DNA from 3 places in the Pseudomonas zhanjiangensis genome. Region 1 is predicted to be linked to each of the others. Evidence: predicted binding sites of a transcription regulator. Region 1 holds the regulator's gene; each other region holds the start of a gene.
What was found. The regulator FliA, encoded in region 1, starts transcription of late flagellar genes. The targets are predictions, from matches to a motif close to CTAAAGTTTNNNNNNNNNNNGCCGNTAA.
Positions count from the first base shown of each region.

Region 2: the regulator FliA is predicted to act here: its motif matches at 1,910-1,937, upstream of AB5S05_RS02770 (flagellar protein MotY).
Region 3: the regulator FliA is predicted to act here: its motif matches at 1,616-1,643, upstream of AB5S05_RS20540 (chemotaxis protein CheW).

Region 1 covers NZ_JBFTEG010000010.1:35,663-41,129, forward strand. The annotation lists gene AB5S05_RS13330 (chemotaxis protein CheA) at 1-346, opposite strand, end outside; gene AB5S05_RS13335 (protein phosphatase CheZ) at 357-1,145, opposite strand; gene AB5S05_RS13340 (chemotaxis response regulator CheY) at 1,165-1,539, opposite strand; gene fliA (RNA polymerase sigma factor FliA) at 1,632-2,378, opposite strand; gene fleN (flagellar synthesis regulator FleN) at 2,375-3,205, opposite strand; gene flhF (flagellar biosynthesis GTPase FlhF) at 3,321-4,622, opposite strand; gene flhA (flagellar biosynthesis protein FlhA) at 4,638-5,467, opposite strand, start outside.
Region 2 covers NZ_JBFTEG010000002.1:47,359-52,825, forward strand. The annotation lists gene AB5S05_RS02765 (argininosuccinate synthase) at 1-841, opposite strand, end outside; gene AB5S05_RS02770 (flagellar protein MotY) at 981-1,874, opposite strand; gene pyrC (dihydroorotase) at 2,039-3,085, shown strand; gene rnt (ribonuclease T) at 3,082-3,756, shown strand; gene AB5S05_RS02785 (peroxiredoxin) at 3,819-4,421, opposite strand; gene AB5S05_RS02790 (bacterioferritin-associated ferredoxin) at 4,705-4,923, shown strand; gene bfr (bacterioferritin) at 5,120-5,467, shown strand, end outside.
Region 3 covers NZ_JBFTEG010000026.1:19,009-24,475, reverse strand. The annotation lists gene AB5S05_RS20545 (CheR family methyltransferase) at 1-1,034, opposite strand, end outside; gene AB5S05_RS20540 (chemotaxis protein CheW) at 1,021-1,500, opposite strand; partial or broken gene AB5S05_RS20535 (MinD/ParA family protein) at 2,670-3,508, opposite strand; gene AB5S05_RS20530 (winged helix-turn-helix domain-containing protein) at 3,589-4,083, opposite strand; gene AB5S05_RS20525 (response regulator transcription factor) at 4,116-4,835, opposite strand; gene AB5S05_RS20520 (sodium/glutamate symporter) at 5,170-5,467, opposite strand, start outside.

The DNA.
Region 1 (5,467 bases):
TGGCCGCCGTCGGCTCGACGCGCTCACGCACCTCGCCGAACATGCCATTGACCGCATCGAGCGCCTCGAGCACCACGTCCATCAACTCCGAGTCGACGCGCCGCTCACCCTTGCGCAGGATGTCGAAGACGTTCTCGGCAATATGACAGCACTCCACCAACTCATTGAGCTGAAGAAATCCCGCCCCGCCCTTGACGGTGTGAAAACCACGGAAAATCGCATTGAGCAGGTTCATATCGTCCGGCCGGCTTTCAAGCTCAACCAACTGCTCGGACAATTGCTCAAGAATTTCGCCGGCCTCTACCAGGAAATCCTGGAGGATCTCTTCATCGGCGCCGAAGCTCATAGACGTGCTCCTAAAATCCTAGGCTGGATAGCAGATCGTCGACATCATCCTGACTGGATGCGACGTCATCACGCTTATCGGCATGAATCTGCGGACCTTCACCGTGGGAAGGTTCTTTTTGTTGTTTTTGTTCGGCGCGCAATTGTTCGTGATCGTGCTCGATGCCGGCGAAACGGTCCACCTGGCTGGCCATCAGCACCAGCTTGAGCAGATTGCTCTCCACCTCGGTGACCAGTTGCGTGACCCGTTTGATCACCTGGCCGGTCAGGTCCTGGTAATCCTGGGCGAGCAGAATATCGTTGAGATGGCCGGACAGCTTGGCGCTGTCGCGCTCGCTCCGGGCGAGGAACAATTCGATCCGCTTGGCCAGCTCGCGAAAGCCATCTGCGCCTATCTCGCGACGCATGAAACGCGCCCACTCGGCGCTCAGGCTCTGCGCCTCGCTGGCCAGGTCGTTGACCAGCGGGGCACTCTCTTCGACCAGGTCCATGGTGCGATTGGCCGCATTCTCGGTCATCGTCACCACGTAGTTCAGACGCTCGGTCGCATCGGCGATCTGCGACACTTCCTTGGCGTGGGGTACCCGCGGGTCGAGCTGGAAGTTGACGATGGCGTTGTGCAACTCCCGCGTCAATTTGCCGACTTCGTGGTACAGGCCACGGTCGCGCAATTTATTGAGATCGTTGATCAGTTGGACCGCTTCACCGAACTTGCCGTTTTCCAGGCTGTCGACCAGTTGGCGAGCATTGAGTTTCAGGGTCGACTCAAGGTCGTCCCTTTGCGAATCATCGTGTTCCATAGCGCCCTCGCGGCAGACATCAGCCGTTGACCCGCTCAAAGATCTTCTCGATCTTTTCTTTCAGCACCTGGGCTGTGAACGGTTTGACTACATAACCATTCACCCCGGCCTGAGCGGCCTCGATGATCTGATCCCGCTTGGCTTCGGCAGTGACCATCAATACCGGTAGATGCTTGAGGCGCTCATCGGCACGTACGGCACGCAACAGGTCGATACCGGTCATACCGGGCATGTTCCAGTCGGTCACCAGAAAGTCGAAGCTGCCACTCTGCAGCATCGGCAACGCGGTGACACCATCGTCGGCTTCTGCGGTATTGGTGAAACCCAAGTCACGCAAGAGATTCTTGATGATCCGTCGCATCGTTGAAAAATCATCAACGATGAGGATTTTCATATTTTTGTCCAAGTCGACCTCCGTACAGTCCCAAACGCACCCAGTTCCTGGGTACGCCCTTAATCGTGAAACCGGCCTGCTAATCCAACTGTCTAGCGCGCGCGCCACTCGCTCAGCCGCGCCCGCAGACGCGCCGCGCACTGACTATGCAACTGGCTGACACGCGACTCACTCACACCCAGGACTTCGCCAATTTCCTTGAGATTCAGCTCTTCATCGTAATACAGCGATAACACCAGGCGCTCACGCTCGGGCAAGTTGGCGATGGCGTCGGCCAGCGCGCCTTGGAAGCGTTCGTCTTCCAGGTCTCGCGAGGGTTCTGAATGCGTGGAGCTGGCGTCTTCATGCAGGCCACCATGCTCGCCGTCCTGCAACAGGTCGTCGAAGCTGAACAGGCGGCTGCCCAAAGTGTCGCCAAGAATGCCGTAGTAATCCTCCAGACTCAATTGGAGTTCGGCCGCAACCTCGTGATCTTTAGCGTCACGCCCGGTTCTGGACTCAATTACCCGAATGGCGTCACTGACCATGCGGCTGTTTCGATGCACCGAACGCGGCGCCCAGTCACCTTTACGCACCTCATCGAGCATCGAACCGCGAATGCGAATACCGGCAAAGGTTTCGAAGCTTGCCCCCTTGCTCACGTCATACTTCTTCGCGGCTTCGAGCAGGCCGATCATCCCGGATTGAATCAGGTCATCGACCTGCACGCTGGCCGGCAAGCGCCCCAGCAGGTGATAGGCGATACGCTTGACCAGGGGCGCATAGCGCTCGATCAGCTGGTATTGGGAGTCTTGTGCCTGCGCCTTGCTGTACATACGGAGTCCAGGGGCTGCTGTCATACGGCGGCGTCCGCGGCTGGCTGATGAACCAGACGCTCGACGAAGAATTCCAGGTGGCCACGGGGGTTGGCCGGTAACGGCCAGGCGTCGACCTTCTGCGCGATCGCCTTGAATGCCAGGGCGCACTTGGACCGGGGAAACGCCTCATAGACCGCACGCTGCTTCTGCACGGCCTTGCGCACCGACTCGTCATAAGGCACCGCGCCTACGTACTGCAGCGCCACGTCGAGGAAACGGTCGGTCACCTTGGTCAGCTTAGCAAACAGATTGCGGCCTTCCTGCGGGCTATGGGCCATGTTCGCCAGGACGCGGAAGCGGTTCATGCCGAAGTCGCGATTGAGCAACTTGATCAGCGCGTAGGCATCGGTGATCGAGGTCGGTTCGTCGCACACCACCACCAGCACTTCCTGGGCGGCACGGACGAAACTGACCACCGAGTCGCCGATGCCGGCCGCGGTATCGACGATCAGCACATCGAGGTTATCGCTGATCTCGCTGAACGCCTGGATCAGGCCGGCGTGCTGCATCGGCGTCAGCTGGACCATGCTCTGGGTGCCCGAGGCGGCCGGCACGATACGCACGCCGCCCGGCCCCTGCAGCAGCACGTCACGCAGGTCGCATTCGCCGCTGATAACATCGGCCAGCGTGCGCTTGGCCGTCAGCCCCAGCAGCACATCGATGTTGGCCAGCCCGAGGTCGGCATCCATCAACATCACCCGCCGCCCGAGGTCGGCCAGCGCCAACGCCAGATTCACCGAGACATTGGTCTTGCCGACGCCGCCCTTGCCGCCGGTCACCGCAATCACCTGTACGGGATGCATACCCATGTTATCTACACACCTTGTCTGACGTTAGACTGGAACCCTGAGGCTGGTTGCGCCGGGCCGATATTCGCCCTGCCAAGCACTGCCCCACGTCGCAATACCACTGCCGCAGCAGCCATTAGCCGGCGCGTCGCGCCGGATGTTGATAGAGACCGGCGAACATCTCAACCATGGCCTCTTCACTCGGGTCCTCGGCGCTCTGCAAACCGACCGCACGACTGACCAACTGGTGGCTACGCGGCACCTGCAGGTCGTCGGGAATCCGCGGCCCATCGGTGAGATAGGCTACCGGCAGACGCTGGCCAATAGCCAGACCTAAAACCTCGCCGAGGCTGGTCGCCTCGTCCAACTTGCTGAGGATGCAGCCGGAGAGCCCACAGCGCTTGTAGCTATGATACGCCGCCTTGAGCACCTGGCTCTGGCTGGTAGCGGCCAATACCAGGTAGTTGCGAGCCTTGATGCCGCGACTGGCCAGCGCCTCGAGCTGCATGCGCAGCGCCGGATCACTGGCCGGCAGGCCGGCGGTGTCGATCAGCACCACCCGCTTGCGTGCCAGCGGCGCCAGGGCCTGGGTCAGCGACTCGCCCGGATCGACCGCAGTGACCGAGACATTGAGGATGCGGCCCAGGGTCTTCAGTTGTTCCTGGGCGCCGATGCGGTAGCTGTCCATGCTCACCAGGGCGATGTTCTGCGCGCCGTACTTGAGCACGTAGCGCGCCGCCAGCTTGGCCAGGGTGGTTGTCTTGCCCATGCCAGCCGGGCCGACCAGGGCGATCACCCCGCCCTCTTCCAGCGGTTCCTGCTTGGGCGTCTGAATAGCGTGGGCCAGATGGGCCAGGAGCATGCGCCAGGCCTGACGCGGTTCGGCGACATTGGCCACCCGCTCGAGCAGGACCCGCGACAGCTCGCCCGGCAGACCCATGCGCTGCAGGCGACGCCACAGATTGGCCTGCTTGGGACGGCGGTCCTGCATCTGCCCCCAGGCGATCGAGCCCAACTGCACTTCGATCAGTTCACGCAGGCCGTTCAGCTCGAAACGCATGGCCTCCAGTGCGCGCTGATCACCGGCCACGACCGGCTGTACCGGCGCCGCCAGCGGGGTGACACTCGGCTTATCGGCGGGCACCTCGGGCATCCCGCCAAAAAGCTGGCGATCCTTGCCGGCATCGGCCTGGCCGCGGGTGGCCAGCTCCGCCTGGGCCGAGGCGATCCGCGACTGGGTCTTGCGCAGCTCGGCCTCCAGCGCCGGGTTTGCCTGGCGAGCAGGTGCGGCAGGAATCTGGTAGTCCAGCGCCGCGGTCAGCTCGACACCGCCGGCAACCCGACGATTGCCGATGATCGAGGCATCCGCGCCCAGCTCATCGCGAACCAGCTTCATGGCTTGACGCATATCGGCGGCGAAAAAGCGTTTGACCTGCATGGCCTGTGACCTCGGTTAGTTCTGCCCCACCGTCGCGACGATGGTGACCTGCTTGTTATCCGGAATTTCCTGGTAAGCCAGCACGTGCATACTCGGCACCGCCAGCCGCGCGAACCGCGAGAGCATCGCCCGGACCGGACCGGCCACCAGCAGAATCACCGGCTTGCCGAGCATTTCCTGGCGCTGCGCCGCTTCCACCAGGGAACGCTGCAGCTTCTCGGCCATGCCCGGCTCCAGGAGGATGCCATCCTCGGAGCCCTGACCGGCCTTCTGTAGACTGTTTAGCAATATCTGTTCCAACCTTGGCTCCAAGGTGATCACAGGCAGCTCCGGCTCTAGTCCCACGATGCTTTGCACGATGGCGCGGGCCAAGGCGACCCGCACCGCCGCCACCATCGCGGCGGGATCTTGACTCTTGGCCGCGGCATTGGCCATGGCCTCGGCGATGGTACGAATGTCGCGTACCGGCACCTGCTCCTGCAGCAACGCCTGCAGCACCTTGAGCAGGGTCGACAGCGACACCAGCCCCGGTACCAATTCCTCGGCCAGCTTGGGCGAGCTCTTGGCCAGCAACTGCATCAGCTGCTGGACCTCCTCGTGGCCGAGCAGCTCATGGGCGTGCTTGTGCAGCACCTGATTGAGGTGGGTGGCAACCACGGTACTGGCATCGACCACCGTATAGCCCAGCGATTGCGCCTGGTCGCGCTGGCTCGGATCTATCCACACCGCCTCCAGGCCAAACGCCGGATCCTTGGCGGCCACGCCATTGAGGGTGCCGAACACCTGACCCGGGTTGATCGCCAGCTCGCGGTCAGGGAAGACCTCGGCTTCAGCCACGCTGACCC
Region 2 (5,467 bases), on a different contig from region 1:
CACCGGGGGTCTCGTAGCAGCCGCGCGACTTCATGCCGACGAAGCGGTTCTCGACGATGTCCAGACGACCGATGCCGTTCTCGCCGCCGATGCGGTTGAGCTCGGCCAGCACGGTGGCCGGGGTCATGTCCTTGCCGTCGATGGCGACGATGTCACCGGCGCGGTAGGTCAGCTCGATGTAGGTGGGGGTGTCCGGCGCCGCTTCCGGCGACTTGGTCCAGCGCCACATGTCTTCTTCGTGCTCGGTCCAGGTGTCTTCCAGCACGCCGCCTTCATAGGAGATGTGCAGCAGGTTGGCATCCATGGAGTACGGCGACTTCTTCTTGCCATGGCGCTCGATCGGGATGGCGTGCTTCTCGGCATAGTCCATCAGCTTCTCGCGGGACATCAGGTCCCACTCGCGCCAGGGGGCGATGACCTTGACGCCCGGCTTGAGCGCATAGGCGCCCAGCTCGAAGCGCACCTGGTCGTTGCCCTTGCCGGTGGCACCATGGGAGATGGCGTCGGCGCCGGTTTCGTTGGCGATCTCGATCAGGCGCTTGGCGATCAGCGGGCGGGCGATGGAGGTGCCCAGCAGGTACTCGCCTTCATAGATGGTGTTGGCGCGGAACATCGGGTAGACGAAGTCGCGGACGAACTCTTCGCGCAGGTCGTCGATGTAGATTTCCTTGACGCCCATGGCCTTCGCCTTGGCGCGGGCCGGCTCGACTTCTTCACCCTGGCCGAGGTCGGCGGTGAAAGTCACCACCTCGCAGTTATAGGTATCTTGCAGCCACTTGAGGATCACCGAAGTGTCCAGGCCACCGGAATATGCCAGGACTACCTTGTTTACGTCGGCCATGCCAATCAACTCCACGGGGTTGTTCGGGAAAACCCGTGATTCTACTGCCCGCGCCGAACGATTTACAGGGGCGCGACAGCTTATGACGACGAAGCGACGGCTTCTTTCAGCACGGCGACACTCAGGAGCCGGTCGGCGCCTACAGTACTTCACCCTCGGCAGGCGACTCGGGGACCCGATCCAGGCGCACGGTGACCCGGCGATTCTTGGCCCGATTGGCGGCGCTGTTGTTCGGCACCAGCGGATAGCGCTCGCCATGAAAGCGCAGAGTGACCTGCTCGGCCGGTACCCCATTGGCCTTGAGGTAGTCCATCACCGCCAGCGCCCGACGCCGGGACAGGTCGCGGTTGGTCAGGCGGTTGCCGCTGTTGTCGGCATGCCCGTCGAGCTGGATCCGGTTGACGCTGGGGTCGGCCTTGAGAAACTCGAGGATGATGTCCAGCTTGGCCTGGGCCAGGGGCTCCAGGTCGACGCCGCCGCCCGGAAAGCCGATCTGGCTCTGGCGCACCTGGTCGAAGTTGACCGGCAACAGCTTGGCCGTGCAGCCCAGGTAATCGCGATAGGCCTGCTGGAATTTCACCGGCAGCAAGCGCACCTCCAAACGCTCGCCGCCACGCAGGGTATGGTGACGCACCAGCGGACTGCGACCTTCGAGCAAGCCGGTCAGCAAGCGACTGGCCTGCTCCTGGCTGGAGCTGAACGGCACATCCCCCTCGCCCACCCGGACCGAACCCAGGTTGATGTCACCACGCCCCGGTTGCCAGGGAGCCGCGGCCGCCAGCAGGGTCGCCGAACCACTGGCCAGCCAGCGCTCGCGCACCTGCAGGCGGAAGGTTGCCTGCTCGCCGGCACGGCGGACGAACTCGCCGACGCCGAAGTCGGCGACGCTTTGGGACAGACGGCACTCGAACTGGTCGCCCGCAATCTGCCACTGGACGTTTTCCAGGCGAGTCTGAAAGCTGATAGCCCAGGCCGGCAGACACAGCGCCAGACTGGCGATCAGGCTGAGCAGGGCGATACATGGCTGGCGCACATCGAGCTCCACTGGATTAACGTCGTTCCCTCGGGGTATCGGTGGGGCGGGAAAAAACTTAAGCGCGTAGTTGCCGGCAAGCCTGCTGGACGCGCATGCGCGCGTGCCCTGACGGGGCTTTTCCGGTAGCATTCCAGGCACGTTTTGCCCGCCTGGAAGCCCCCATGACCGACCGCATCACCCTGCTGCGTCCCGACGACTGGCACATTCACCTGCGCGATGGCGCGGTACTGCCACACACTGTCGCCGATGTGGCGCGCACCTTCGCCCGCGCCATCATCATGCCGAACCTGGTACCGCCGGTACGTACCGCCAGCGAAGCCGACGCCTATCGCCAGCGCATTCTCGCCGCGCGCCCGGCCGGCAGCCGGTTCGAGCCACTGATGGTGCTCTACCTCACCGACCAGACCAGCCCGGCAGACGTGCGCGAGGCCAAGGCCTCGGGCTTCGTCCATGCGGCCAAGCTCTATCCGGCCGGGGCCACCACCAATTCCGACTCGGGCGTTACCGCCCTCGAGAAGATCTTTCCGGCACTCGAGGCCATGGCCGAAGTCGGCCTGCCGCTGCTGGTCCACGGCGAAGTGACGCGTAGCGAGATCGATGTCTTCGATCGCGAGAAATACTTCATCGACGAGCAACTGAGCCGCGTGGTCGAGCGCTTCCCGACCCTCAAGGTGGTGTTCGAGCACATCACCACTCGCGACGCGGTCGAATTCGTCAATGCCGCACCGGCCAATGTCGGCGCCACCATCACCGCCCACCACCTGCTGTACAACCGCAACCACATGCTGGTCGGCGGCATTCGCCCACACTTCTACTGCCTGCCGATCCTCAAGCGCAATCTGCACCAGGAAGCCCTGCTCGACGCCGCCACCGGCGGCAGCGCCAAGTTCTTCCTCGGGACCGACTCGGCCCCCCATGCCAAGCACGCCAAGGAAGCCGCCTGCGGCTGCGCCGGCTGCTACACCGTCTATGCGGCCATCGAGCTGTATGCCGAGGCCTTCGAGCAGCGCAATGCGCTGGACAAGCTGGAGGCCTTCGCCAGCCTGAACGGCCCGGATTTCTATGGCCTGCCGCGCAACAGCGAGACCATCACTCTGGTACGCGAAGAATGGACCGCCCCGGCCAGCCTGCCCCTCGGCGAGCACAGCGTGATCCCCCTGCGTGCCGGCGAAAGCCTGCGCTGGCGCCTGCTGGAGAGCCACTCGTGAGCGCCGAACAGTTCGACAACGAGCTCGACAGCCCGAGCAGCGGCGGCTCACGCCATCCCATGGCCGCGCGCTTTCGCGGCTACCTGCCGGTGGTGGTGGACGTGGAAACCGGCGGCTTCAACTGCGCCACCGACGCCCTACTGGAGATCGCCGCCACCACCATCGGCATGGACGAGCAGGGCTTTCTCTTCCCCGAGCACACCCAGTTCTTCCGCATCGAACCCTTCGAGGGCGCCAATATCGAAGCGGCGGCGCTGGAGTTCACCGGGATCAAGCTGGACCATCCACTGCGCATGGCGGTGAGCGAGGAACATGCGCTGACGGAAATCTTCCGCGGCCTGCGCAAATCGCTGAAGGCCAATGGCTGCAAGCGGGCGATCCTGGTCGGGCACAACAGCAGCTTCGACCTGGGCTTTCTCAACGCCGCCGTGGCGCGCTGCGAGATCAAGCGCAACCCCTTCCACCCCTTCTCCAGCTTCGACACCGCCACCCTGGCCGGCCTCGCCTACGGCCAGACCGTACTGGCCCGGGCCTGCCAGGCCGCCGGCATCGAATTCGATGGCAAGGAGGCGCATTCGGCGCGCTACGACACCGAGAAGACCGCCGAGCTGTTCTGCGGCATCGTCAATCGCTGGAAAGAAATGGGCGGCTGGATGGACTTCGACGACTGATCCGACCCAGGCACAAAAAAACCGGCACTTAGCCGGTTTTTTTGTGTCGCGTCGTCGGCCCGTTAGAGGCTGGCGGCGTTCTCGGCCAGGTACTTGGCCACCCCTTCCGGCGAAGCGGTCATGCCACGATCGCCTTTCTTCCAGTTGGCCGGGCAGACCTCGCCATGCTCTTCGGTGAACTGCAGGGCGTCGACCAGGCGCAGTAGTTCGTCCATGTTGCGACCTAGCGGCAGGTCGTTGACGATCTGCGAGCGCACCACGCCGTTGGTGTCGATCAGGAAGGCGCCGCGGAAGGCTACGCCACCTTCGGACTCGACGTCGTAGGCCTTGCAGATCTCATGATTGATGTCGGCGGCCAGGGTGTACTGGACCGGGCCGATGCCGCCCTTGTCCACCGGGGTGTTGCGCCAGGCGTTGTGGGTGAAGTGGGAGTCGATGGACACGCCAATCACTTCGACGTTGCGCGCCTGGAACTCGGGAATGCGGCGATCCAGGGCGATCAGCTCGGACGGGCAGACGAAGGTGAAGTCCAGCGGATAGAAGAACACCAGGCCGTATTTGCCTTCGATCGCCGAGGACAGACTGAAGCTGTCGACGATTTCGCCATTGCCCAGCACGGCGGCGACGTTGAAATCCGGGGCCTTCTTACCTACGAGTACGCTCATTCGATATCTCCTTGCATGCAGAATGCGGCGCGCGTCTTACTCGACTGTAAGGCCATCTGACGACAGCCCGGTGACACAGCCCGCGCCGCACGGCCGGGCATCATACACCGCATTCTTGAGCCCCGCCCACCGCTTTCTGACCCTCGAGTCAGCTCCGCCACCAGGCTCCCGGAGCGACCGTTCATCTGCTTCTTCCGCGCGGCCACCGGCGTGTTTTGACAAGCATTCTCATTAACATTAGTATCTATCTCATCAAGCCACTCCCACGCGACGAGAGTCAACTATGTACGTCTGCCTCTGCGAAGGTGTCACCGACGGTCAAATCCGCGACGCAATCTACGAAGGTTGCTGCAGCTACCGTGATGTCCGCACTACCCTCGGTGTCGGCAGCCAATGTGGCAAGTGTGCCTGCCTGGCCAAGCAGGTAGTGCGCGAGACGTTGAGCGAGGTGCAAAGCAGCCAGGCCGCGCTGGCCTATCCGGCCCACTTCGTCGCCGCCTAGTGCCCGCAACGCCAGCAAGCCGGACCTCGAGTCCGGTTTTTTTTGCCTGAAATTCAAGCGCTTAGGCTCCTAACACGGACGCGAACCGCTTCTATTCGTACTAATTTTCAAATAGATTTCAACAGCTTAGGTTTGACAGACCGGAGTGCTCGGGCCAAGATTTATCGCTAACTCTCCTCGCAAGGCAGCCCAGAACATGAAAGGCGACAAGAAGGTCATCCAGCTTCTGAACAAGATCCTCGGTAACGAGCTGGTCGCGATCAACCAGTACTTCCTGCATGCGCGCATGTACGAGGACTGGGGCCTGAAGAAGCTCGGCGAGCACGAATACCACGAGTCGATCGACGAGATGAAGCATGCGGACAAGCTGGTCAAGCGCATCCTGTTTCTCGAAGGCCTGCCCAACCTGCAGGACTACGGCAAGATCCTGATCGGCGAGCACACCAAGGAGATGCTCGAGTGCGACCTGAAGATCGAGCACAAGGCCCATGTCGACCTGAAAGAGGCGATCGCCTACTGCGAGAGCATCGGCGACTACGCCAGC
Region 3 (5,467 bases), on a different contig from region 1:
AGGCGTTCAGCCTTGGCCTCGGCGCTTTGCGCGGCGCGCGGCGGCTCGGCGCGCGGCGCAGCAACGAGTGAACGCGGATTCTGGGTTGGAAGGGAAACCACCGGGGCGGACAGGCTGGCGCGCGGCGCTGAAGCCAGCGCTGCGCGGTTTGCCGAAGCCGGGCTGTTCGCCCAGGGCGACTGCCGCGTCCTGGCGGCCAGCGCGTAATTACAGCCGGCCCAGCGGCCCTGCAGGCCGGCCTGGGTCGCCAGCCCGGCCTCCACGGCGCTCAGCAGCAGCACGCCATCGCCACTCAGGCTGCCAAGCAGACGCCGCAGCGCCGCCTGCGCCCGCCCCGGGGTGAAATACATCAGCACGTTGCGGCACAGGATCACATCGGCGTCCGCCAGGGCGGGGGCCAAGGCGGCGTCGGCGAGGTTGTACTGGACGAAGCGGATGCGCTCGCGCCATGCCGCACGCACTCGCCACAGACGCCCCTCGGCCTGGAAGTAGCGCGTGCGGAAGTCATCCTCGCTGCTGCGAAAGGCGTTGCGCCCATAGAGCCCCTGCTCGGCGCGGGCGAGAAAACCTGCGTTGATATCGCTGGCAACCAGTTCCACCGTCCACTGCCCACGCTCGCTGCCGAGCAGTTCGTCGACCAGGAACAGCAGGCCGTAGGCCTCCTCCCCGGTACAGCAGCCGGCGCTCCACAGGCGCAGGTGGCGTCGACCCTCGCGCCGCCGACGCTCAAGCAATGGCGTCAGGTGCTGGCTGGCGAGCCATTCGAAGGCCTCGGCGTCGCGACGAAAATAGGTTTCGCCGACAGTGAAGGCGGCGATCAGCGACTGTACCTGGCCGGCATCCCAATCGGCGAACGCCAGTTCCTGCAGCCATCTGTCGAAATCCGCTACCTCCCGCTCCAGGGCCAGCAGTTGCAGGCGGCGCAGCAGGTCCGCCTGCCGCGCGCCGGAATAGTCCGCACCCAGATGGCGCAAGACCTTCTGGCTCAGCGCCGCCAGCAGGCGCGGGGAAACGCTCGCCTCAGTGCGCAACATCGTGCGAGTCCTCCCGGCTGGCGAGCAGCTCCACCAACTGTGCCTCGTCGCTATCGCTGAGCAGCTGCTCGACATCCTGGATCAGCAACAGTCCCTCGGCGCTGCGCACCACCCCGCGCAGCAGGATGGAGGGCACCCGCGGGTCCGGGGCGGCGGTGAAGTCGTCGCTCGCGAAGGCCCTCACGACCTCCACATGCTCCACCGGCAATAACAGTTCGCGCTTGCTGCTGCGCAGCCAGATGAAGGGTTGCCACAGGTCGAGGGCGGGCGCGCTCCAGCCAAAGCGCCGGGCCAGATCCACCACGGGGAGCAGCCGGCCGCGGACGTTGGCCAAACCACAGATCGACTCCGGCGCACCCGGCAAGGGGGTACTGCGCAGTGCCGGCAGCACGCGCACCACCTGGTCGAGGACCACGGCCAAGCGTTGGCCGGACAAGCGGAACGGCAACACCAAGTTATCTTTCACAAGCCAGCCCTTGCCACCAGCAATTGGAGGTCGAATCGCTTTAAGGAACAAATATCCATAAATAAGTTGTGGTATTTATCGAGTGCTGGCTGCCAGTTCTTTGATCCAGCAAACTTGAACGGCCTCCACGCGAGAAACAAGCACAAGCTGGCTTGATGAAATACGTTTAACACAGTTAGATCACAAGAATAGATTAGTCAGTCTGCAGCGGGGATCAAATAACTCGCGAGGGATAACGCCCAGCAACTTCAAGTTTGTCCGCGCACCATTAGAGGTCACATACCCTGTTTGCGGCCGATGGCCACTGCGCTTGCAAAAACCGTGGTTATCAACCTGCAGGCAATTTCAAGTGATTCTTGAAGTACCGGGCCTATTCCGCAGTTGAGCTCGTCACACCCCAGTCCCCTGCATGCCATGCAAGAGGAATCCGGCCGTGCCGAACTGGCCCTTTGCAAAGGGCCAGTTCGGCGTAGCTTCAGAGTCTTGATCTTATTATTGAGGGGCGAGTGGGCGTACATCCGGCGCAGCCAATACGTGGCCTAATGTAGACCCCATACACGCCAGAAGGCTGACATTTTATAACAATCAAAGTCAACAAAACGAACGTGCCAGAATATATCTATACAGCTATGTAAGTTCAGAAAAACAGTCCCGCGAAGCCAGGTTAATTGATTGCTTAATCAATAATAAGCGAGGCCCACTCTGGCCAATAACACCACGTGCTTCTGCCGACCTGAATGACACGCGAAGCCCGTCCTTGACGCTTGCATGCGCTCATGGAGAACACCCCGCAATAACCTGGCACCGAAGCGCAATCGAGACAGTTTGATGGCAGCGTTGCCGGAGCCTGGCAGCGACTCATGCTCCGGCCGAACAGCGCAGGAGGGCCAAGGAGCGCTCGGATCGACCGGCGCCCGCTGCATTGCCCCGACCAAACCCGACGAGCGGCATTAGTCATGATCGGCCCGCATGGGCGTCACCAGCCGCGGGCGATGCAGGCCAACGGCCATGACGATGAATGATCAACTGGAGCAGCGGCCAAGTTAAGCGCCGGTCGAACCTGTAAAACTTCCCGCGGAGAGATTGCAGGCAACTTACTTCGCCGTTTAAGTGAACTACAATCAGGCCACCGCCCGCGCGAATGCAATGGCGACGCAGCCGACGACCATCTAGCTGCGCCCCAGATAACGCCGATCGTCCCCGAGCCGTTCAATCAATCGCTCGAGAAAGAATTCGATTCGACCGCTGAGTCCTGATGGCAGGGGCCAGCATTCGACCCCGCTCAGTGAGTCTTCGGTAGGCATGTCCACAAGTCGAATGGGGAAATGCCTCATAGACCGCACGCTGCCGCTGCACTGACTTGCGCACGACATCCTCGAAGGGCACTGTGCCGAGGTAACGCAGGGAAACGTTGAGGAACCTGTCGGCAAATTGCTCCAGCTTCTTGAAAACCATCAGCCCCTCGTAGGCACTGCGAGCCATGTTGACCAGCACCTGAAAGCGGTCTACGCCATATTCGCAGCTGAGCTACCTGATCAGCGCACAGGCAGAAGCGATAGCGGGAGGCTCATCATTGGCCACTATCAACACCTCGCGTGCGGCACGCACGAAATCGAGCGACGTTTGACCCAGGCCCCCAGCCGTATCGACGCTCAGGTAGTCCAGGCTATCGCCGAGCTCACTGACGGCATGGATTATCTCGGCATGCTGCTGGGTGGAAAGCTGGCACATATGAGACTGGCCGGATGCCGCCGGCACCACGCGCACTCCACTGGGGTGCTGCAGAATCACATCGCTTACCGTGCACTGACCGCTGATCACATCGGCCAGATGTGCGCCCGGCGATCAAACCCAGCGCAACATCGACATTGCCCATGGCCAGGTCGGCGTCCAACAGGACGACCTGCCGCCCCAGCCCGGCCAACGCCAGCGCCAGGTTTACCGAGACACTGGTCTTGCCTACTCCGGATTTTCCGCTGGTGACCGCAATGACTTGCACAGCCCCCATCTTCAAGCTCATCAAGACCCCTCTCTCCAACCGGAGATACACTGCGCGGCCCGTGTGCTACCCTCACTGGAAACTCGGCACTAGCCGAGCAGTTCAATTCTCTGCACCAGACAATACCCACGATTGCGGACCGATCGAAACAGCCCCACACCGCCGGAAACTTTCTTGAATTTGCCCTGCAATCTGCTGATGCACATAACCAGCCCCGTGTAATTACCGGAATCCCTATTCAGGCAGGCAAGAATGTCGACCTTGTTAAGCACGCGCTGCTCACTGGCCACGAAGTCCTTCAAGATCAGCGCCTCTGACGCCGTCAGTGCTATTTTCTTGCATTCTCCCAATAGCACGCGTCGCTCACAATCCAGCATCCAGGCACCATTACCCTCATCTGCCGGGCGCGCGGCAAGCTGTTCAACTGCCGCACGCCCAATAGCCATATCCCCCATAACGGTAACACCCCACACCAAGCTAGTGCCCGCAAAAAGCCCGCAAGCCCGTCTACGCACACTGGGAACAGAAACCAAGCCATCTTCCTTTCGCAAGAAGACGCACACCCCCATTAAGTTGAAAAGCATGCTTTACTCAGCAGCTCTTTTTAAGCAGAAAGTTAAATGCTGTCAGCCCCCACAATAACCAACCGGCTTGAAAGTCGGTAGCCATATCCGCGGATACTTTGGATGGCATCACTCCCCAATAATTTTTTGGTTTTCGCGCGCAGCCTGCTTATGAATTTTTCCAGCGCGCGCTGGTCGTAACCTTCAGAGCTCCACTCCAACAAGTCGGCTATTTCTTCCCGACTTGCAATACGCCCCGGCGCCCGACTTAGCGCACTGAGCGCCCTCAACTCAAAGTACGAAAGCTGAATTTTCTCTTGCTCAGTCCACAGGCACAGCTGGCGCAGATCAAGAACCGGTACATTCCCACTGCCACTGCCACTGTCGCCAACAAGCCTCGCAAAAGCATCAGCCATCTCTGCGGCGCTCGCAGGCAAAACAAGGCAAGTATCGACACCCGCGAGATAGAGTCGCACCCTTGTATCAACAGCTGGCTTCTTCACCAGCGCGATAATAAGTACATCGGGGTCCTGGTCCCGAATGCCGCTGATTATCTCGATACTTCTCTTGAACTCCGCCGCCTTGACCTCAACGACCGTCGCCCTATAGCGTTCAAGGGCACTAGGCGACACACTAAAATCAAATATCCTGACCGTCTCGACAGGAAATAGCGTGGTATATAACGCTGGGCAAAGCCGTTCGGCCATCATCGGGCACTGCGGGTTACCCCAGACGGCTACTGCTGCCCTTCCTTCTGCGGCCTTACCATCCATATTCTTTCCGCATCCAAAAATGTGACGTACTTTTATATTTTAGTGCATCGAATACTGGAAGCGCCTGACGTTTTATAACAATTGAGCTCTTAACCTCTGCCAAACCTAGACGATAGTACCTATTAGAACACCCAGATGACCGCCATATAATTTCACCGTTTTCTGTCGAGCCTAGAAGCGCTGCAGCGCTCAAAATTTGGCGCTAGCACCCAAGCATTACGGATATTTACCGACATTATAAGAACAGCGCTTGAGCAGTTATGAGCGCGCGAAATAGGTGTTACTTATGGTGCTACTTATACTGAATACTTGCCCGATCAGTGCCCCCCTCGCTCTACCTCCTAGATTGCCGCACACCACTCAAAGAGCGCTGATCCTCATACGCCGGCCAGCACTTGAGCAGCAGCGGAACACAGGCGAGCGACAGCAGTGCCGTGCCACCAAAGACCATGAAGTAAGCATCCCGCCCCAGCGACGGCGCCAGCGGCGCAAAGAAGAACAGAATATGCGCCGTGGTGACGATGATCGCCACATTGAAGAAGGCAAGCTCCTTAGCCACGGACGTGCTAAAATTGGCATCCATCATGCGCAACAGCAGCAAGCCAGTCCCGGTCGAACCACAGCAACAGCCA